One region of the Marinobacter sp. BSs20148 genome, then DNA from elsewhere that is predicted to be linked to it. Evidence: riboswitches for the same ligand, from Rfam matches in the RefSeq annotation. Region 1 holds a riboswitch; the other holds the start of a gene.
The links. Region 1 has a riboswitch for thiamine pyrophosphate ahead of MRBBS_RS17825 (3-oxoacyl-ACP reductase). Riboswitches for the same ligand answer to the same signal wherever they lie in the genome.
Positions count from the first base shown of each region.

Region 2: another riboswitch for thiamine pyrophosphate. It lies ahead of thiB (thiamine ABC transporter substrate binding subunit); the one in region 1 lies ahead of MRBBS_RS17825 (3-oxoacyl-ACP reductase).

Region 1 covers NC_018268.1:3,900,637-3,911,516, reverse strand. The annotation lists gene MRBBS_RS17875 (hypothetical protein) at 1-158, shown strand, start outside; gene ltaE (low-specificity L-threonine aldolase) at 133-1,143, opposite strand; gene MRBBS_RS17865 (zinc-dependent peptidase) at 1,218-2,051, opposite strand; gene MRBBS_RS17860 (SDR family oxidoreductase) at 2,117-2,788, shown strand; gene MRBBS_RS17855 (hypothetical protein) at 2,932-3,606, shown strand; gene MRBBS_RS17850 (M23 family metallopeptidase) at 3,693-4,667, shown strand; gene MRBBS_RS17845 (universal stress protein) at 4,664-5,089, opposite strand; gene MRBBS_RS17840 (SOUL family heme-binding protein) at 5,293-5,928, shown strand; gene MRBBS_RS17835 (TIGR03643 family protein) at 6,006-6,251, shown strand; gene MRBBS_RS17830 (sodium:solute symporter family protein) at 6,262-7,701, opposite strand; TPP riboswitch at 7,812-7,920, opposite strand; TPP riboswitch at 8,011-8,107, shown strand; gene MRBBS_RS17825 (3-oxoacyl-ACP reductase) at 8,155-8,928, shown strand; gene MRBBS_RS17820 (LLM class flavin-dependent oxidoreductase) at 8,928-10,244, shown strand; gene MRBBS_RS17815 (thiazole synthase) at 10,341-10,880, shown strand, end outside.
Region 2 covers NC_018268.1:1,926,779-1,937,658, forward strand. The annotation lists gene MRBBS_RS08725 (ABC transporter ATP-binding protein) at 1-244, opposite strand, end outside; gene MRBBS_RS08730 (MlaE family ABC transporter permease) at 245-1,393, opposite strand; gene MRBBS_RS08735 (ATP-binding cassette domain-containing protein) at 1,451-2,077, opposite strand; gene thiP (thiamine/thiamine pyrophosphate ABC transporter permease) at 2,070-3,749, opposite strand; gene thiB (thiamine ABC transporter substrate binding subunit) at 3,761-4,822, opposite strand; TPP riboswitch at 4,871-4,963, opposite strand; gene MRBBS_RS08750 (TetR/AcrR family transcriptional regulator) at 5,264-5,878, shown strand; gene yghU (glutathione-dependent disulfide-bond oxidoreductase) at 6,655-7,527, opposite strand; gene MRBBS_RS08765 (carboxymuconolactone decarboxylase family protein) at 7,623-8,177, opposite strand; gene MRBBS_RS08770 (VOC family protein) at 8,411-9,772, opposite strand; gene MRBBS_RS08775 (PEP-CTERM sorting domain-containing protein) at 10,046-10,597, opposite strand; gene MRBBS_RS19650 (hypothetical protein) at 10,673-10,825, opposite strand.

The DNA.
Region 1 (10,880 bases):
CGATTGGCGATGTCCGGCTGGCAGTCTGGTTTAGTGTTCTAGGTGACAAAATCCAAAAGATTGAAGCGTTCTATAATGCGGCCGTCGTTGAAAATATGTTGGGGGGCAACCTCCCTCAGTCGACCGCTGAGGCTACTGCCGATAAAACCGCTGAATAGCAGTTATTAGCTGTTTTACATCGTTGTTATCAACGTCTCGGTGGGTCACGAAGCGAATAGGCTCACCGGCGGTGATAAGAATGCCTTGGCTCGCCAGATAATCGCGCAGCGCCGCGGCTTTGCCAGAGCGGCAGCGGGCGTAAACGATGTTGGTCTGGGTGCGGCTCGGGTCAATTTCCAGCTCTGAAATTGCGGCAAGCCCGGTACTCAGGTAGCGGGCGTTTTCATGGTCTTTTTGCAGTCGCAGTGGCCCTTGCTCAAGGGCGATGCGCCCGGCCGCTGCCAGTATTCCTGCCTGGCGCATGCCGCCGCCGAGCATTTTGCGCAGGCGTGTTGCACGCTCAATAAAAGCCGTTGAACCCAACAACAGTGACCCCACTGGGGCGCCCAATCCCTTCGACAGGCAAACGCTGACGGAATCGTAGTGTTTGGTTATGTCCGTTACATCACAGTCTGATTTTACCGCTGCGTTAAATACCCGGGCTCCGTCCAGATGAAGCTGCAACCGGTGGTCATCGCAAAAGGCGCGAGCCTGGCGCTGGTAGTCCAGTGATAGCACCTTGCCGCCGATGGTGTTTTCTAGCGATAACAGGCGCGTTATGGCGAAATGAAAGTCACCGGGCTTTATCGCTGCGCGGGCCTTGTCGAGGTCGATGCTGCCGTCGGGCTCATTCTCGATGGGCTGAGGTTGCACGCTTCCAAGCACGGCAGCGCCACCGCCTTCGTAGCGGTAGTTGTGCGCTGACTGGCCGCACAGGTATTCGTCGCCGCGACCGCAGTGGCTCATAATCGCCAGCAGGTTGGCCTGGGTGCCGCTGGCCGTAAACAGGGCAGATTCGAAGCCGAGCCGCTTGGCTGCGCTGGCTTGCAGGTTGTTCACTGTTGGGTCTTCACCGTAAACATCGTCACCAACTTCCGCGTAGGCCATGGCCTCGCGCATTTCCCGGGTAGGGCGGGTAACAGTGTCACTGCGAAAATCAATCATGGTGACGCTCTTTTGCATTATCGCTAACGAGTGAAATACGTTGTGGCATTCTACAGTGAAAGGCAGGAGGCGATTCAACCTTCGTGGCGGCTGAAGTCTATGGGGTCCAGTCGATAAAAACCGCGCAGTGCTTCGTAAACGTCCGGTTGTTCGGCTTTCAGATGTTTTGGCTGCTGAAAAAAAGCCTCTGTAAGCACCGCAAAAAATTCGGCAGGCTCGGTGGCGCCGTAAGGGTCTAGCCAGCTTTTCTGATGATGCCGCAAGCTGGATCGCAGGTTCTCATACGCTTTGGTCATCGTTTTTTGCCACACTTGGGCTTGCTCGCCGCTTAGTGGCGGCGCACCGTCTGCAGTGCCGTCCAGGTAGTCCAGTTGGTGGGCGAACTCATGAAGAATAACGTTGTGCGGGCCATCTGAATTCATCGCGCCTTCTTCGCATTCAGACCACGCCAACACGATTTGCCCCCGGTTAGACGTTTCGCCCGCTCGAACTTGATCTTGAACACTAACCACGATGCCATCACTCTGTGCTGTTTGAACGCGATACGCATTCGGGTACACCAGAATGCTGCGAACATCGTCATAAGAAGCGTAGGGGCGGGCCAGAATAAGCAGGCAGGCGTGGCCGGCAATGGTAATTTTTACCCGCTCGTCCACATGAAAGTCGGCGCAGCCGTAGAAGGCCTTTTCGGAAAGAAAAAGCTGAACGTATTTTTCCAGCTGTTTTTTCAAGGGCGGGGGGAGTTTTTGATAGAGTGGCATATGGGCCCGCAGCAACTTGCGCCAGGCTTTCGGAAAAGGCTGTTGCAGTTCACGTTGTCGCCGCCAGTTGCGGTAGAAAAACAGGTAAAATATCGCGAAAGCGATAAGCGCCAGAGCAAACACGGCGAATACAAATGGCGAAGACAATGTGGCTGTGTCCTGTCTGGAGAGCGGTTTTGCCATCTTATCCTATTCATCTATGAGGTGTTGTTATGTCGAATAAACGAGTAGTGGTCATCACCGGTGCGAACCGCGGAATAGGCCTGGAGCTAGCCCGGCTCTTTGCTGCAAAGGGTTGTGAGGTGATTGGCGTGTGTCGTGAAACGTCGACCGAGCTTACGGAAGTAGCTGCCAAGGTTGTTGTTGGTGTGGATGTTACAACCGACGCCGGTGTGGAAAGGCTGATGGCCGGCTTGCAGGGCGTTCAAATCGACGTACTGATTAACAACGCGGGTCTGTTGCAGGATGAAGTACTGGGCAGCATCGATTTTGACTCCCTGCGTACCCAGATGGAGGTCAATGCCTACGCACCGTTGCGAATCGCCGAAGCCCTGTTCCCGCAAATTTCTTCCGGTGGCAAGATCGCGAATATCACCAGCCGCATGGGGTCGATTGCTGATAACGACTCTGGCGGTCGCTACGGCTACCGTGCCTCCAAAGCCGCATTGAACGCGCTTGCGAAATCTCTGGCGATAGACTTGAAACCCCACGGTATCGCCGTCGCCCAGCTTCACCCGGGCTATGTGAAAACTCGCATGGTGAATTTTGGCGGGCTGATTACGCCAGAAGACTCTGCGAAAGGGTTGGTTGCGCTGATTGAAGGGCTCAATCTGGAGAATTCCGGAACCTTCTGGCACAGCAACGGCGAGCAGTTGCCCTGGTAGAAGGAAGACGGTGATAGAGGGTGGGGTGAAAGGAACAGCGTGTTAGCGAGAAGGGCATAGTGGAGAGAAGGGCGTGGTAGAGTATTGCGCCTGAATATTGCGGCGAATCCTTTGCCGGTGTGTTGACGACTTTTGAGGTTTTTATGGCCCGTTTTGAACTGCTGGGTACCGCCACCATTCCGGGCAAAGGCACGGAGCTGCGTCTGCTCCAGCGCAATGATGAGTTTTCGATCAAAATTGCCGGCAAGTCCGGCGAACTGATGAACAGCCGCCTTCACGGCTCCGAAGATGCCTTGGCAACGCTCGCTTGCGAGCGGATTGCCGATCACCCCGCACCACGCGTACTAATTGGCGGTTTGGGCATGGGCTTTACGCTGGCAGCGGCCCTGGGCACGCTGGGTGGTAAGGCTGAAGTAACCGTGGCTGAGTTGGTGCCGGACGTCGTTGAATGGAATCGCGGGCCACTGGGCCTTGCGGCGGGTTATCCCTTAAAGGATCCCAGAACAAAAGTGCACGTCGGCGACGTGGTGCAGCTGATCAAAGACTCCCCGGGCCACTATGACGCCATTTTGCTGGATATCGACAACGGTCCCGAAGGAATGACCCGTAAGGAAAATGATTGGTTGTACACCGCCGCCGGTATTGCCGCCGCTCAGGCCGCGCTAACGTCCGAAGGCATTCTGGCTTACTGGTCGGCAGGGCAAGACCCCACTTTTACCGAACGGATCAAGCGTGCCGGGCTGTCTGTTGAGCCGGTGACGGTGCGTGCCCATCGCCCCGGAAAGGGTGCTAAGCATGTCATCTGGCTGGCGTGGTAGTGGCTTTGGTTATGAGCGCTCTTTGTAAGAATTCTTTGTGTGTATTCCCTATCAGTATTGCGGCTTAAATTAAGGAACCCCGATTAATGTCTTGGATGGTCATGGTTACTCAGATTCTTCTTCCGGTGCTGCTGCTATTTTGGTTTGCACGGTTTCCGGCAGCTGGCTTTCTGGCCTTTGGGCTTCAGGCTATTTCAGTTGGCGCTGTTATTCTGGGGATAGGGCTCGCGGCTTTATGGACTATGCCGCCTTTCTGGATACCGTATGTTTACGCCGTTGTGTTCCTGTTGATTACAGCTTGGCATCTTGTGCGAGGCCGCCTCCTGGGCAACGGATTTTGGCAAGCGTCAGCCGGGCCAACGACGCTGGTGCTTATAGTAGCCGGGTTCGGCTCGATCGGCGGTTATATGGGTTATCTGGCGTGGCTGGGCCGTGAACTCCCGCCGGTAGACACCGTGAATATTGCACCGCCTTTCGGCGCGGGCGACTATCTGGTGGCGCAAGGGGGCTCAGGCAGGCTGGTCAATATTCACCTGCATACACTGGACAAATCGGTAGAGCGATTCCGGCCCTGGCGGGGCCAGAGCCGCGCGCTCGACATTGTACGGATTACGCCATTTGGCCGTCATGTAGAAGGCTGGCAACCCGCTGACCCAGCTCGTTATGTCACCTTCGGAACAGCGGTGTTAGCACCTTGTAAGGGGGAAGTCACCAGAATTGTGGATGGTATTCAGGACATGCAGGTTCCTGAAATAGACCCTGAGAATATAGTAGGCAATTACGTCGCTGTTGATTGCGGTGATTTCTTTGTGGTGTTAGCGCATTTGCGCCAGGGCAGCGTTCAGGTTCGGGCCGGAAACAGTCTGGAAATTGGCGACAAGCTTGGGGAGATGGGTAATTCCGGCAATAGTTCAGAGCCGCATTTGCACGTGCATGCCCAAAGAAGCTTGCCCGAAGAGGCTCCGCTAAGTGGACAGCCTCTGGCTTTGACGATCAACGGAGACTTTTACATTCGAAACGACAGGATTAAGGTCTCGGGCCCCGGCGCCGCACAAGATTAATCCTCACGCACAACGAAAACCGACACGTTACTGTGTCTGACGATGTTTGCACCATTCGAGTGGAGAATGTGCAAGCGATCGCCGGTGCCAGGCGAGTGTGACGCCATGATGACCAGGTCTGCACCGGTTTCTTTGATGGATTCCAGCAATCGGTCATCCAGTTCCACGGCGGTATCTGCCGTCGAGATCACTTTGCTGTCGGTAGCGACGCCGTGTAATTTTCCCTGCTCTTGGGCAAAAGTGTTGAGCTTTTTGGCCAGTTCTTCCGGATTGTGTGCAGCGGCGGACGGATTCGTGTTGGTGACCGCGATGTAGCAGAGTTTGGCGTTATAGTGCTTGGCGATGTCGATTGCCGTGTTGAGCGCCTTTGACATTTGCGCCGTACGTGACAGGTCGACGGGCACGAGAATTTTGCGATACATAGTGTTTCTCCCTATCCACATTCAAACGTGGAGCCATTTCCTTCCACAATTAAAAGCGTGGCAGTAATTCCCGGATATTGCCACGTATGAAGGCTCAAAAGTTTGGACATGGCGTCTTTCTGTCTTCCATGCCAGACTTCAAGAGTACACAAAAAGTGAGGTGTTTCTATGGATCTCCAGAGACCTTTTGGGGGTGGGCGCTAATGACTCACCTGAAGCAGACAGTTTGGGTGATGATTGTGGCAATTCTCGGAGTTGGCAACGTTATGGCGACAGAAGAAGCCGAATACACCGTTGTACTCAAGGATCAGAGCTTTGAGGTGCGCGATTACGAGCCACACATCCTGGCCGAGACCATCGTAGACGGAAAGTTTTCTAACGCCGGTGACAAGGCCTTCGGCCGCTTATTCAAATACATCTCCGGTGACAATGCGTCCCAGCAGACAATTGAAATGACCTCACCGGTCGCGCAGGAAGCTGAAAGCGAAAAGATTGATATGACGTCGCCGGTCGGTCAGAAGCGGGAAAACGACAGCTGGGTCGTAAGCTTTATGATGCCCGCGTCTTATACAATGGAGACGCTGCCGCAGCCCAAAGACCCCAAAATAACGTTACGTCAGGTTCCCAGGCAGCGCATGGCTGTGGTGCGCTATTCAGGCACCTGGAGTGAAAAGGGTTACCAGAACCACAAGAATAAGCTAGACGCGTGGATCAATGAAAACGGCTTTCGCGCGATTGGCGAGCCGGTTTGGGCGCGCTACAATCCGCCCTTTATGCCCTGGTTTTTGCGCCGGAATGAAGTGTTGGTTCCTATCGTAATTCCGGTGGACATTGAGTGATGCTCTGCCAGCCTGCATCCAAAAGCCTTAGTAGCACGTAACGCTTTGAACAATTCTGTTCTGTTAGAGCAAAAGCCATGAGTCCATCCGACGAGTCCCGGGTTATTGAGATGGCCTGGGAAGACCGAACGCCTTTCGAAGCCATTCAGCAACTGTACGGCATGTCAGAACCCGAGGTTATCCGGTTTATGCGCAAGTCACTGAAGCCAGGTAGCTTCAGACTGTGGCGGGCGCGGGTGTCGGGCCGCTCAACAAAACACCTGAAGTTGAGAAGCCCGGACATAAGCCGGGGTTATTGCCCAACTCAGTACAAACAGCGCTAAACCCCTGGCATTACCCCTCCAGTTCTTTGACCCGCTGCGCCAGCACAGAGAAATTAAAGAGCTTGCCCTTTGGCAGTAGCAGCAACAATAACGACACCGCAATCGGTACAAAGGTTGCCAGCAGGAAAGATTCCAGCAAATAGGTGAGCGGCGCCCCCGGTGCGGGAAACAGCATCAACCCGGTAGCTAGGCCGGCAAACGTGCTAATCGCGGCGTTGTAGCTTTGGTAACGGGCGTTGTAGAAGCCGAAAAATACCGGGAAAGCGGCGGCGCAGCACAACAGGTCGGCCAGCAGAAACAGGTAAAGCACGCTGTAGCCTTGGGCCGCCACGAACAACACTGGTATCGACAACAACACAATCAGCCAACGCGATAGCGACAGCAGACTATGGTTGCCCAACTTGGGCAGCAGTCTGCGCAGGTCTATGACCATGATGCTGGTCAGCCCGCTGATGGTGGAGTCTGCGCTGCTCATAATCAGTGCCAGCCCGAAGGGTAGCAGGCCAATCGCAAACCACACGGGCACATCCGCCAGTAGCACGCTAAACAGCGCCACCGAGCCGTCCCCCGGCAAGCCCAAACCGACAAACGCCAGCCCGAATAAGCCCATGATGAAAATGATGGGGAAGCTCAGCAGACCGCTGATAATAAAACCGTTGCGGATAACCTTGTTATCGCGGGCGGCGAAAATGCGCTGCCAGGCGCCCTGATAAAATAATCCGGTCAGCACCACCGCCAGGAAAAAAGTCAGGCCGGATTTTAGGCCGTTGATGTCCAGCGGGTCCAGCAGATGCGGAGCTTTTTCCTGCAAGCCTTGCAGCGCCGGAGCCAAACCCCCGGTGGCCTGCCAGCCAAAACCAATCAATAGCGCCAGGAATGGCAAAATCACCAGCATTTGTACCCGGTCGGTAAAAATAGTGACCCGTAGGCCGCCGTACAGGGTGTACAGCAGGGTGGCGCCCATGACGATGCTGGCGGTTAGCCAAAGAGGAACTGGCGCCAACAAAGACACCATTTTGGCAATGGCCGTCAGGCCCGCTGTCAGGCTGATAAAGAGATAGAAAACCATGATCACCAGCACGAATCCGTACATAACACGGCCATAGCGGCCGAGCACAAATTCGGTGAGGGTGTGGCCTTCGGGCATCAGTGTGCGAATGCGTTTACCCAAGGGAATCATGATCAGCCGCGGCGCCAGGGCACCCAGCGCATAACCGGTAACGGCACCAATACCACCCCAGGTGGCGGCTTGCGCCGGGCCAAAAAGAATCCAGGTGCCCATGGTGGTCGCCAGCAGTGTCAGCAGGGTAGCGGAGCTGCTCTGGCTGTTGCGGGCCACCAGAAAATCGTCCAATTTGTCTTGCTTGTGGCGGGCGTAAATCAGGCCGGGTATGGCAAAAAGTGCAGCAAATAAAACAAGCCACACAAGGGCGGTAGAGGTGCTTAGCATTGGTAAAACTTCCTTGCCGTGGCAGACGGGAGTGTCATCGCCAAAGGTGGCGAACGACTGGGACAACCGGGACAAACCGCAGGGAAAGAAAGGAGCGCACAGGCAAGCGTAAAGCAGGCTTTATCCTTCCCTTCGCCGGCATTACCCGGATCAGGTTCGAAGGGTTACCGCACAAAGTGCGGAGTCTCAGCCATCGCAATGGCGCCCCCAGGAATGTCAGTAGAGTAGGAAGTCTGCTCGTACTTGTCAATTGCAGCTAGTTTGTGGCGGTTTGGCCTGCATATTCGCGCATTCGTTATGCTATGGTTTGGGCTCGACACGGGGTGTCCTGCTTTGCAGGGCTGAGAGCACACCCGTTGAACCTGATCCAGTTCACACTGGCGAAGGGATGTCAGAAGGTGCGCTGGTACCAAATCTGTCCATTCATACCTTCGCCTCAGCCATGAGGTGTCTATGCATAAATCCATCCGTCTTGATCAACAACTGGTTTTGATAACCGGTGCTGCCCGCGGTTTGGGGGAACATCTGGTGCGTGCGTTTTTGCGCGAAGGCGCCAGTGTGGTCATCAACTATCGCAACAGCGCCGAAGCGGCGCACAAACTGGCCGCCGAAGAACCGGTGCGTGCGCTTGCGGTGAAGGCTGATGTGACCGACCGCGCCGCTGTACAGGCGATGTTTGCCCAGGCGCGGCAGCATTTCGGGTTTCCGGTGACCACGGTCATCAATAATGCCTTACCGGATTTCTCATTCAACGGCGATGCTCGCCCGAACGCGGAGCAGCTGACCTGGGAGAATCTGAACCAGCAGTTTGCCGGCGTGGTGGGCGGTGCGCTGAACACCACTCAGGCGGCACTGGCTGGTATGCGTGAAGTGGGTTTTGGTCGCATTGTGAATGTGGGAACCAACCTGTTCCAGAACCCGGTGGTGCCGTACCACGATTACACTGCGGGTAAAGCGGCTTTGCTGTCACTTACCCGTACCTTGTCTCAGGATCTGGGCCCAGACAACATCACCGTCAATATGGTGTCGGGTGGCCTGCTGCGCACCACGGACGCATCGGCTGCTACGCCCGAGGCGGTGTTTGATTTCATCGCAGCCAGCACACCGTTGCGGCGGGTGACTACGCCGGCAGAGTTTGCCGATGCCACTTTATTTTTTGCGTCACCCTGGTCGCGCTCGGTCACCGGGCAGAACCTGGTGGTAGACGGTGGGTTGGTGAAAAACTGATGACGGCTCCAGATGCACATCAACGGATGATGCACATAAATCTTTTTTTGATGGGCTGCGGCCATCATCGGGCAGCCTGGCGCCACCCGCAGTCGGCGGTGGAGCAGTTGGGAGACATTCGCTATTACGAGCGCTTGGCGCAAACCGCCGAACGCGGGAAACTAGACGCCGTATTTTTCGCCGACAGCAATTCGGCGGGCAATGTGTCAGATGGCAGCTGGTTTTACCTGGAACCGCTAACGGCCATGGCAGTCATGAGTCGGGCGACAGAAAAGATCGGGTTTATCAGCACCGTATCCAGCACGTTTTACACACCGTTTCATGCTGCGCGTCTTGTCGCGTCGCTGGATCATATCTCTGGCGGCCGCATTGGTTGGAATGTAGTTACTTCGATGTTTGATGTAGAAGCCCGCAACCACGGTTATGAAGCTATGCCCGGCCACGCCGAGCGTTACCGCCGCGCCGACGAGTTTGTGCAGGCGGTATTGGGATTGTGGGACTCCTGGGCCGATGACGCTTTGCGGTTTGATCGCCAGGGCCATTACGCCGATCCCGCCAAGGTGCGTCCGATAAACCACCAGGGTGAGTTTTTTCGGGTAGACGGACCGTTGAACGTACCGCGCCCGGTACAGGGGCATCCGGTGCTGTTTCAGGCCGGCGCGTCAGAGCCTGGGCGGGAGCTGGCGGCCAGATGCGCCGAGGCGATTTATGCAGTTGCCTATGATTTACCAGCGGCGCAAAACTATTACCGCGATATCAAACAGCGGGTAAAAGCCGCTGGCCGCGAGGTTTACGTGCCGATTCTGCCTGGCTTGGTCACTTATGTGGCACCCACCGAGGCGGAAGCAAAAGCCAAGCAGCGTGAGCTTGATGAGTTGTTACCTGTCGATGCGTCTTTGCGTCAGCTGGCCATGTTTATCGGCCAGGACTGTTCGAGCTGGGATTTGGACGCACCCGTGCCAACACTTCCGCCATTGGAGGAGTTTAGCGGGCCACAGGGTCGTTACAGCACCATTTTACGCATTATCGAAACGGAACAGCCGACTCTGCGCCAGCTGTTGGGCCGGCTGGCGGCGGGGGGTGGCCACTGCACTATGGTTGGCACGCCACGGCAGATTGCGGACAAGATGGAGCACTGGTTCCGCAACGAGGGCGCCGACGGGTTTAACTTGATGCCGCCATCGCTGCCCGGTGGCATCGAAGACTTTATCGAGCAGGTGGTGCCGGTGCTGCAAGGTCGCGGGCTGTTTCGTACTGAATATCAGGGCAGCACTTTGCGCGAACATTTAGGGTTGGCCAGGCCTGATCATCGCTGAAACGCTATTTTTACTGCCCAATATCAAATCACGGTACAAACACTTGCAACAGTCTCCGCTTGTGCAAGTCGGTACCCACACAAACAGGAACACAATATGACAGAACAAACCTTGGACAAACCATTGGTGATCGCAGGGCGGCAGTTCACATCGCGCCTTATGGTAGGCACTGGCCGCTACAAAGACTACGATGAAACCGCGCGGGCACTTTACGAAAGCGGTGCCGAGGTCGTAACGTTTGCCGTGCGCCGCACCAGCATTGGTCAGAACCCCGACGAACCCAACCTGCTGGATTTTCTGCCACCAAACCGCTACACGCTGCTGCCTAATACCGCCGGCTGTTACGATGCCCGTTCTGCGGTGCGTACCTGTAAGCTGGCCCGCGAGCTGCTGGATGGCCACAATCTGGTCAAGCTGGAAGTGCTGGGCGATGACGCCACTCTTTATCCGAATGTGGTGGAAACTCTAAAAGCGGCCGAAGTGCTAATTCGTGATGGCTTTGACGTGATGGTGTACACCAGCGACGACCCCATTGTTGCGCTGGAGCTGGAGAAGATCGGCTGCTGCGCGATAATGCCCCTGGGCTCGTTGATTGGCTCTGGCCTTGGTATTCAAAACCCCCACAACATTCGTCTG
Region 2 (10,880 bases), 2.0 Mb from region 1:
GTGCGAGCAAATCTTTGCCAAATACCCGAATGTCGCCGCCTGACGGCTTGACTAAACCAACGATGCTGCGCAGCAAAACCGACTTGCCGGTACCAGATCCGCCGACCACTCCCAGAATTTCACCGCGAAACAGGTCCAAATCAAGTTGTTGGTGAACAACGTGACTGCCAAAGCGGTTTTCCAAGTTTCGCACCTGAATAATCGACGTTTGGGATCGGTTTTCTCCATCCGTTTTTTGTGTCATTTACCAGCCCATCTCCATAAAAAACAGCGCCGCGATGGAGTCGAACAGAATAACCATAAAAATCGACTGCACTACGCTGGATGTGGTGTGTACGCCTACTGACTGGGCGCTGCCGCTGACTTTGAAACCCTCAAGGCAAGCCACGGCTGCAATTAGAAAAGCGAATATGGGTGCCTTCGACAAACCCACCAAAAAGTGCTTCAACGCGACATCCTGAGACACAATCGATATGAATTGTGTCGGAGTGATGTCCAGCGTCATCGCACACACCAGGGCGCCACCCACCATGCCAGATATCATCCCTACAAATGTCAGCAACGGCAGGCTGACCATCATTGCAAGCACCCTCGGCAACACCAGCATTTCGATGGGGCTGAGGCCCAGCGTGCGCAGCGCGTCCAATTCCTCATTTACTTTCATAGCGCCGATCTGGGCGGTGAAAGAACTGGCTGTGCGGCCAGCCAACAGGATAGCCGCCAATAAAACGCCAAACTCCCGCAGGAATGAAAAAGCCACCAAGTTAACGGTGTAAATGGTGGCGCCAAAATCTGCCAATACGGTGGCCCCGAGGAAAGCGATAACAGCACCTACCAGAAAGGTGAGCAGGGCTACAATGGGTACCGCATTCAGCCCGGTGTCTTGAACTGCAGCAACAAAAGCCGTCATGCGCCAGCGCCGTGGGTGCAGTGTTGTCCACGCCAGGGCCGCAATAATCTGGCCAATAAAGCCAACAAGGGTAACAACGAGCTGGTACAACTCAGTTACCCAGGCGCCGACATCGCGTACCAAACCAGACAGCGTAAAGCCGGGTGGGGCTGGCAGTGGCTGTTGATCGGCCATGGCGGTTGCGACTGCACTTAAAAGCGCGGCGGTTTCACGACTAACCGCTTGCGGGTTATCCGCTAGCCACTGCTCCAGGTTATGGGGCCCGACAAGTTCAGCCAGCAGTGCCGCACCGGCGGTGTCTATACGCCCCAACGTTTGCAGGTTAAGTGTTCGATAGCGGTCGGAGTCTTGGCCAGCTGCGGTAACGGATGAGTAGAGGGCGTGGTAGTAGGGCAGGGTCCAGTCGCCACAGGCGCTTATTTGGTCGCCGTCAATCAGCAGCTCGCCAGAGGCGCTCTGACCAGGTTGTGAGTAATCCGACATGTCAGCACGGGTCACGTTGTTACCAAACTCCCAGGATAATAACTAATGGATAGCAGCTTAAAGACTCCACACATTATCCGCCAGTACCTGGCGGTCACCAGCATCGTGGCTGGCCAATATCATCGCCACACCGTCGCGTTTTTGTTCCAGCAACAGGCCGTGCAAAATATGACGAGCGTCTGAATCGAGCCCTGTCAGGGGTTCGTCCAATAGTAACAGGGGCTGGCCGCGAAGCAGTGCTCGCAGCAAGGCCACCCGCTGACGCTGACCGCCGGACAGTTGCGCCGGGCGGCGCTTGCCCATGCCGGCCAGGCCCACGCGCTCCAGAGCAGCAGCAATTTTTATCTTTTGTGCGCCCGACAGCTTTAATCCCGGATGAAGGCCAAGACCAATGTTATCTGCAACGTTCAGGTGCTCAAACAGATTGTGCTCCTGAAACACGCTGGTGATCGGGCGCTCCCAAGGTGGCAATGGCGTCAATTCCTGCTGACGCCAGCGAATAGAGCCGCCACTTGCTTGCAGAAACCCGGCGAGCAGATTGAGCAGGGTGGATTTGCCAGAACCACTGACGCCATGAATAGCAAGGCATTCGCCGGGTGCCAGCGTAAAATCAAACTGCCACTTCGGCCCATGTTGGTCGGGTGAAGTCGGGTAGTGAAAACCTAAACCGGAAACATCAAGCATGGTGAATGTCCATAACGGATACGTTCTGCGGTCGGGCGAATGGGCGTAAGCGGGCGGCGCGGGTAAGAACATGAGCCAGGCTGAATATCATCAACAACAGTAGAATAAGCCAAAGCCCGGTGGCCGCTGCTGCAACCAGGTGATAGCTGCCGAGCTGCTGGTACAGCAGCACCGGAAGTGTGGGTGCACCAGGTGAACCAAACAGTGCAATCACCCCAAAATCTCCCAGAGAAAGGCCAACTCCGTAGGCCAGCGCCAACGCTAACGGCCGCTTGAGCCGCGGCCAGTGCAACCAGCGCCAGCGATACCAACCCAGAATACCCAGTTGGTCAGCCAGCTGTCGGCTTGGCTGGTCCAGGCTTGCCAGCGGCCCACGAACCAGCTGAAGAATGAAGGGCAGCGCCATCATGGCGTTAATCAGCGCTACCAGAAGCATTCCTTGGCCGGCTGCGCCCAGGCTAGGGCGAAACAGCAGAAACAGACCGGTTCCCAATACCAGCGGTGGCACTATCAACGGCAAGTAGCCGGCGCTGTGAGTGACCATTTTTGCCTTGGGGAATTGCCCGGCTGCAACAATGGCCAGAGTGGCGATGACCGCTAACAGGCCAGCGGGCAGGGCAATCGCCAGGCTTTTCACGGTGGCACGGAACAGCGGTGTTTGTGGGTCAAGCATGGGCAGCGTGGCCAGCCCTGGATAGCCGCGGGTGACAATGGCCAGCAGTGGCAGCAGAAGGAAAATGGCGAAGGCCAGTACCAGTGCGCCATCGCAAAATCGTGCTAGTCCGCGATTATCGCGCCGCGGCGGCGGTTGGCTGAAGCGTCGTTCCGATAACACTCTGGTGGGCTCACCCAGGCGCATAACCAGCCACCACAGGCCCCCACAAATACTCAGCTGCACCAGCGCAAGCAAGGCAGCGCGGCCAAAATCGAATTCAAAGCGCAGGGCCTGGTAAATAGCCACTTCCAATGTGGTTGCATTTGGTCCGCCGCCCAGAGTCATTACGATGGCAAAACTGGTAAAACACAGGGTAAACACCAGCGCCAGCAATCCGGGCAACACCGGTTTCATGGCCGGCCAGTCCAGAACCCGCCACACTACAAAACCGCGCAGCCCCATCTGGCTAGCCAGGCGCTTTTGGCTCTGCGGCGTGGCCTCCAGCGCTTGCAGTAGAATGCGTGCAATCAGCGGGGCGTTAAAAAATACATGGGCCAGTACAATGCCGTTCAAACCGTACAGATTCCACTGCAGCGCCGGTATAAAGTCACTCACAACCCCGGTCAACCAACCCTGGCGGCCGTAAACGTTGACCAGACCAGAAACCACAACAATGGAAGGCATTACCAGGCTGAGCTCCATCAGCCGGAGTAGAAGGCCGCGGCCGGGAAACTGCGGTTGCCGCGCCAGCGCCCGGGCAACGGGAATGGCAAGCAGCGTGCTGATAAGCACAGACAGCAGCGCCTGCCAAATGGTAAAAACAACCACGTTGCGCAGATAACGGCTGTGCCAGAGCTCTTCCGGGTTCAGCGCCGGTGCCTGCCACAGTAGGGCGACCACGCCTGTGGCCGTCAGTGTGATAATAGTTAGAACAATCAGCAGACCAGGTGCCAACTGCAAGCCGGGGTGGCTCAGCGGCGCGCGATGGGCGTTACAAAAGCTCAGCGGATTTTGCATTAGCCAGTCCGCTAGCGCGTCATGGCTTCCAGCCACTCATCGACCCATTCGCGCCGGTGCTGTGCCACTTCGGCCGGATCAAAAAACAGGGTGCGGGACGGTTGTATCAGGCGGTTAAAAACATCGGGCAGTTCGGCGCCCAAATCAATGGCCGGGTACATGACGTTCTTCAGCGGAATATGGCGCTGAAAGTCGGCGCTTAGCATGAAATCCAAAAATTCTCTTGCCAGCGCTTGATGTGGCGAACTGGCAACCACCGCCGCCACTTCCACTTGCAGGTAGTGACCTTCACTGAATTCTGCTGCCTGGTAGCGTTCGGTCTTTTCGATGGCCATGTGGTAGGCCGGTGAGGTGCTGTAAGACAGAATCATTGGCGCTTCACCGTTCATAAACAATGAAAAATAGCCGTCACTCCAGCTTTTTGTGGTGGTTAGGATTTTTTTCTGCAGCTGCTCCCACTTGGCCCCGGCATCGTCGCCGTAAACGTGGCGCATCCAAAGCAAAAGGCCTAGGCCGGGGGTGCTGGTGCGCGGGTCTTGAATGATGATCTTCAGATCGTCTGGTGCTGCAATCAGCTCAGCCAGGCTTTTTGGCGGGTTGGCCAACTGCTCGGTGTCGTAAACAAACGCGAAGTGGCCCCAGTCGTAGGGTACGAACACTGGGTCTTGCCAGAGGATGGGTAAATCGAGAGCGTCCAGATTTACATTGTGCGGCGCCAATAGCCCAGTGGAGCGAGCCAGTTCCATGGTGCCGGTGTCCAGGCCCAACACCAGGTCGGCTGAGCTGCTGGCGCCTTCTAACCTCAGTCGCTGCAAAATGTCTCCGCCGCTGTCGAGCACCACATAATTAAGTTGGCAGTCACAGCGCTGTTCAAACGCCGTTTTTACCGCCGGCCCTGGCCCCCATTCCGCTGCGAACGAGGGGTGAGTGTATACCGTCAAGTTGGGGTTTTCGGTCGCGCTGGATAAATTGGTAAAAATGAGAATAAAGAGCCCTAAAACGGTCCGAGTTTTAGCAAGGAGTAGGGCAGTGTGACTATTTTGAGCAATGCGTTGTAGCAGCGAATACGCCATGGTGGTTAAACCTCAAAACTCGGTTTTAGGGCACCACACGCGGTTTTCGGCCGATTAAAGCTCAATTCCTTCGCCAGCATTATCTGGGGCAGGTTCCGCGGGTATGGTCTCAGCCTGTTGGAGGCACCCCGTTGAGAAAGACGAGTATAACAGGCTAAGTCTCATAAGGACGATACCGGAATCCAAAAACTATACCAACATGCAATGGCATGTTAATACTTTACAGCTGCATCGGAGACCGTCTCAAATTCGGTGGCACACTAACTTTTAGCGACAATGCTTAAAAACTTCCACTGTGCAAACGCCTACAACTGATGCTGCGTGCTATTGCGAATTTAATGGGATGCAGCTGTACTTGAGTGATTGTTCAATATAGAGTTGAGCGATTACTCAAAATATTTACTGGCGCCCTATGTTTGCCTCAAAAATCTGGAATTAACCATGGCTCGTGCGACGATTCACAACCGCCAAGACTCTCTAGAACGGGCTCTTCAGCTGTTCTGGCAAAAGGGCTTTCATGCCACCTCGTTGAAGGACCTGGAGAAAGCGCTCGACATGCGGCCGGGTAGTATCTATGCCACCTTTGGCAGCAAGGATGGGCTGTTTCAGGAGTCTCTGGAACGCTATGCTCGCTTGGGGCTGGCCGAGTTCGAACGCACCTTACACGCTTACCCATCACCATTAGCGGGGCTTGCCGCTTATTTGCGCGGGCTAGGTGGCCTTCGCGATCGGGAATTACCAAGTCGAGCCTGCATGCTGGTCAAAAGCCTGTTGGAGCTGGGCGAGCGAGAGCAGGCAGCCTGGCGCAAAACCGAAGGTCTGTTAGCAGGTATGGAAGAACGCTTTATTGACCGTTTCGATATGGCCCAGCAGATCGGGGAACTGGACGCCCGGCTCGACCCCGTTCGCCTTGGACGGCGCTTGCAGGCAGAAGTAATGGGGTTACGCGCTTTTGCCCATCGTGACGTTGACAGTGCGGCCGTTCATGCTCTTGCTGAGGATATGGCACTGTCCCTGGAAGCACTGCGTAATGACGGTGTTACAGATAAACGCTAATATTTGGAGCGAAAGATAACCTTCAGAATACCAGTGGCTTTGTTATTAATAATATATACAAGATGTTGCAATAAAATTATGAAGCGACCAATGCCAGGTTGGATGAGATGTTGCTGGCGTTGTCCACTGGTGTCGCCACGGGCGTCAGCTGAGATCAAGCGTGCTTATGACTTGGCAGTGGAGTCTCTATCACTCGATCTGCAGGAAATAGACTTAGGGTTTTCGGTGTCAAACGGCGCATTGGAATTCTAGGAAGGCAGCGATGCTCTTACAATTGAAGAGCGCACGGTTTTTAAAGAGGCGTTCTCGGTAGCAGATGTCGAATATCAGGCCAACCAAGTGGCTTCCACGATGATGCGGGCGCTGGAGCTGAATCGAGGGCCTGCCGGCGTGAGTAACGGTGTCGGTAGATTCGACGTATCCAATGGGAGTTTTGGGGATATTGTTAATCTTCGTTTCTACTTGCAATTGTATGAGCCAGGAGGAATCTACGACAGGAAACCGATAAATCCCACTGATTACAACAGCCAATTCTCCTTTGGCGGGCGGGCTTTAATGGATCAGATCAGCGTTAACTCAGCCGTTGGATATTCCAGGCCTGCGGATTTTGGACTGATCACGCTGTAACAGGAGACAAAGCTCAAGCACTGCTTGGGCCTTCGGTACTTACTGAGTGGTCTGATCGCAGATGTGCCCCAAGGTCACGGCTGGAACGTTCGCACCTCCGACATCGACAGTGTCAGTGTCAGTGTCAGAGCATGTGCTGAATGGGCAGTTCAAACTGTTGAAGATGCCAGTTTATCTTGGGTTTTCAAATCAAAATCCGAGGCATCATGCCGCTCGTGCAGTTGCTCTGAAGGCTCACCCCAAGTCCGGTTCACTTTGCGGCCGCGTTTGACAGCGGGGCGCTCAAAGATCTCTTGTGCCCAGCGGCGCAGGTTCTTGTAGCTTTCGACCTGCAGGAATTCACCCGCACCGTAGGCCTCTCCCAGCGCCAGGTTGCCATACCATGGCCAAGTGGCTATGTCGGCAATGGAATACTCGTTGCCGCCGAGAAAATGGTGCTCGGCTAGTTCCCGATCAAGCACGTCCAGTTGGCGTTTCACTTCCATCGTGAAGCGATTGATCGGGTATTCAAACTTCTCGGGAGCATAGGCGTAAAAGTGCCCGAATCCGCCGCCCAGATAAGGCGCTGAACCTTGTAGCCAGAACAGCCAGTTCAGTACTTCGGTGCGTGCAGCCGTGTCCTTTGGAAGAAAGTGTCCGAACGTCTCAGCCAGATAAAAAAGGATGGCACCGCTTTCAAAAACTCGACTGCCACTTCCCGTATCAAATAGAGCCGGGATTTTCGAGTTTGGATTTACGTCGACAAAGCCGGATGAAAACTGGCCGCCTTCGCCAATCTGAATCAGGTGAGCATCGTATTCGGCGCCGGTTTCACCGATGGCCAGCAGCTCTTCGGCCATAATGGTGACCTTCTGGCCGTTGGGTGTTCCCATCGAATAAATCTGCAACGGGTGCTTTCCACGCGGCAGCGTCGCCTCATGCGTAGCGCCGGCTATGGGGCGATTAACACTGGCCCATGTTCCGCCGCTTTCGGCGTCCCAAGTCCAAACCTGTGGTGGTTCATATTGATTTCTGTTCGACATGAGCCTGGCCTTCTTTCAAAAATAGATAATGCGGTCAATACAGCAGCGACAAGTCAAGGCGGGCAATGAGAACCGCCTCCGACTTGCTGTGCATGTTAGTCAGCTTTGTGCCACTCAAACTTCTGGAACGGCTTGTCTATCGGCGTGTCGGCAAGGTGATTTGTGTAGTTGCTCATTACCTTCTGTGCGGTGCCAAGAACGACCTCAAAAATCTGGCGCTTGGTGAAACCAGCTTCCAGAAATGCGTCCACGGCACTGTCATCCACGTTGCCGCGGCCGCGCACAACGGCGAGGGTGAAGTCGCGCAGTGTTTCCAGCCGGTCTGTCGGTAACGGTGTTTCGTTACGCAGAGCTTCAGTGATGGCGTCATCAACATTCATACTTTTGGCGATGCCGGTATGCGCGGGCACGCAGTAATGGCAAGCATGTTCGACGTTGATGGTCTGCCACACCACGGTAGTTTCTTCGTCGTCGAAACTGCTATCCAGAAAGAGCTGGTGAAGCCGCTGATAACCTTCAAGTAAGCCTGGTGCTTCTGCCATAACCGCGTGAAGGCCTGGAACCATACCGAAAGCTTTGATGGAGTTGTCGAGCAAATTCTGGCTTGCTTGTGGGGCGCTTTCTTTGTCGTGAAGAGTAAAGTTGGTCATGGAATGACTCCTTGCGGTAAAGGTAAACGTGATATGACTCACATCGAGTAAAACGTTGCCGTCAAATTTGAGTGATCGCTCAAAATAAGGCGTTAATTTTGCAAGTAGGTTTAACGGGAATAACTATAACTGAATTTGAGTGATCGTTCAAGTTTAATTTGAGCAATTGCTCAAGCTGCATGGTCGTAACACCATCGCAGTATTTATAAAGCAAAAAATCTTCAACCAAATTCTTAGCCTTGTAAGCTTGCTATCACCTTAGCTTTCGAGGCCCTTTCTCGTTCGGCGTAAAGAGATAGCTCATCGGTTACCTGAGCACCAAGAGCCTCTTCAAAGGAATTACGATTCGCGCTACCTGCATAAGCCTCACTTTGCGCGCCCCCAAGGTTTGACTGGAAAATACCCGCCGCGCTCACTGGCAAAAAGTCTTCATAGGTAATCGGCTGCACTTCAATCAGCCCTTGCGCAATCAAGGCCTCCGTATCTTCGTCGGTACAGTCCTTGGCGGTTTGCCCAGTGGCACTCAGATAATAGTGGAAGTAGGCCAACCCCTCACGACGCATCGCCTGATCGCTGTCGGGAAACGCCGCAAATACGCCATTCATAACCGCCTGGTGCGCATCGTTATCGAGTCCTGCCGCTTGCTTTCGGCCGTCATTGAGAAGCTGGTCATACAGTGCGCGCCCTTTTGGCGTGAGAGCCACCCCTCGCTGTTCAACTTCACCGAAGCGAGCGGTGTGGGTACCCTGCGCTTCACCGGCAAAACGGATCGACTCCTCCAGCGCTTTAAAGCTGGTTTGGCGAAGCAAAATAGGCCGTTCACGACGTGGTGGCCCTTCGATGACTGCTTTCGGATTCATACCCACATCAGGCATGCGGCGCTGAACTTCATCGATATCTAATGTGCGCGGTGTTAGGTGATTGATGTGCGGCCCACGGAAGCAGACGACGTCGGCAATCAAGCGGTGTTCGTCGCATAACGCGTGATAGGTATCTAAGTCGACAGTGGCATTTTGATGCCAGCGGAATGTTTCAAGGGCTTCTTTTACAAATTGATCCGTTTCCTCGTTGGATAGGCCACCCTGCGACTCATAGCACTCGATCAGTTCCCGTACTTTGGATGTAAAAATATCGCGCGTTGCTAAAATGGCTTGTGTACGCTGGCGAAGCACTTCATTTGCAATTAACTCCAAGCGCAGCAGAGAAGTAAAAATACGGAACGGATTTTTGGATAGCGCATCATCGTTGATGGGCCTAAAAGCGGTTGAATGAACCGGTACACCCGCTTCAGAAAGATCGTAATAACCGACAGGATACATCCCCATAACGGCAAACAAGCGTCGCAACATAGACAGCTCAGCCGCTGTGCCCACACGAATTGCTCCGTGGCGTTCGACGCTAAGGCGTGCAAGTTCACCCTGCGCTTCCAAACGGCGGTAAAGCTCAGGTTGTTGGTTAAGCGTTTCTTGATTTACGCATTCCACGAGCTCAAGCAGGGTGCCGTACTGAGGTACTTCTGCTTGATACATCGCCGACATAGCCTTTGAAAAACGGTCGCGAACGTCATCGGTTGAAACAAGTGTCTTTTGAATCATTTCGTGGCTCTTTATTGCCTATTGTTGAGATAGAGATATTACACCTGCGCTAGTTAAGCTAACAGCCTGCCTGCTTTGTCAGCTCGCGCTCAAGTGGGCCGAGTTTACCTTCGCAAAGAGGACTCGCAGAAGAAAACGCTACACAGGGCAAAACGAGAAGGGTAGTTCGAACCATCAAGGAAAATCGACTTTTTACAGCCCAATGCTGCTTTCCAGTCATAAAAAAGCCATCTCAGTTGAGATGGCTTAGACACTAACTAAATTTGTTCAAATTCAGCCAAGTACTTTTTTGCGTCGTGCAAAACCCAAACCAAGAAGTCCCAGTCCAAGTAGCGCGATGGTTGAAGGCTCAGGAACAGAAACAGTAGGCGTATCAGATGAGGTAATCAAGATGTTGTCCAAAACTGCATATCCACCCGATAGCAGATCAATTTGTAACGTGACATTACCATCGTTATCACCACTCGCATCGAACGAGAATAGACCCCGTGTCCAATCAAGCGTGTTTAGGGCTGAGGCAGTGCCGGTAAGGAAATACTGACCCAAGATAGACCCCGATCCAAGCCCATCTAGACCCTTGTCACTGTAAAGAGTGAACTTGAATTCAGGCGCGCTTCCATCTGAAAATGGAGCTCCAGAGCCTCCAGAGAGGCCCAAACTCGAAACGTCAATGCCAAGGTTGAAAAAGTCATTTGTACCAAGACTGAAACCGAAAGACATTCCGAGCAAATCATTGTTAACGCTGGACAACATTCCAATAGCGTAATTGCCACCAGTAACTGATGGGTCTTTATATCCGGTATTAAAAGCTTCTGTTCCAGTCAAAAACGCCGTTTCAACCGTATTAGCCTGTGCAAATGTTAGACCTTGCTGACCACCATATAGATCATTTACCTGTTGCTAGGAAAGGTCATCGTATCCAGAACCAAAGCCGTTAACGAATCCATTGGGATTTTCAAAGTCCTGATCGTAAAGGGTAACAATACCAGCGCTTGCCGTAGTGGCAACCATACCTAAAGACAATGACAACAACAGCAAATTCAATTTATTCATGTTAATTTAACCTCACACTCAAATTTTTATAATTAGAGTATAAAATTATAAGTTC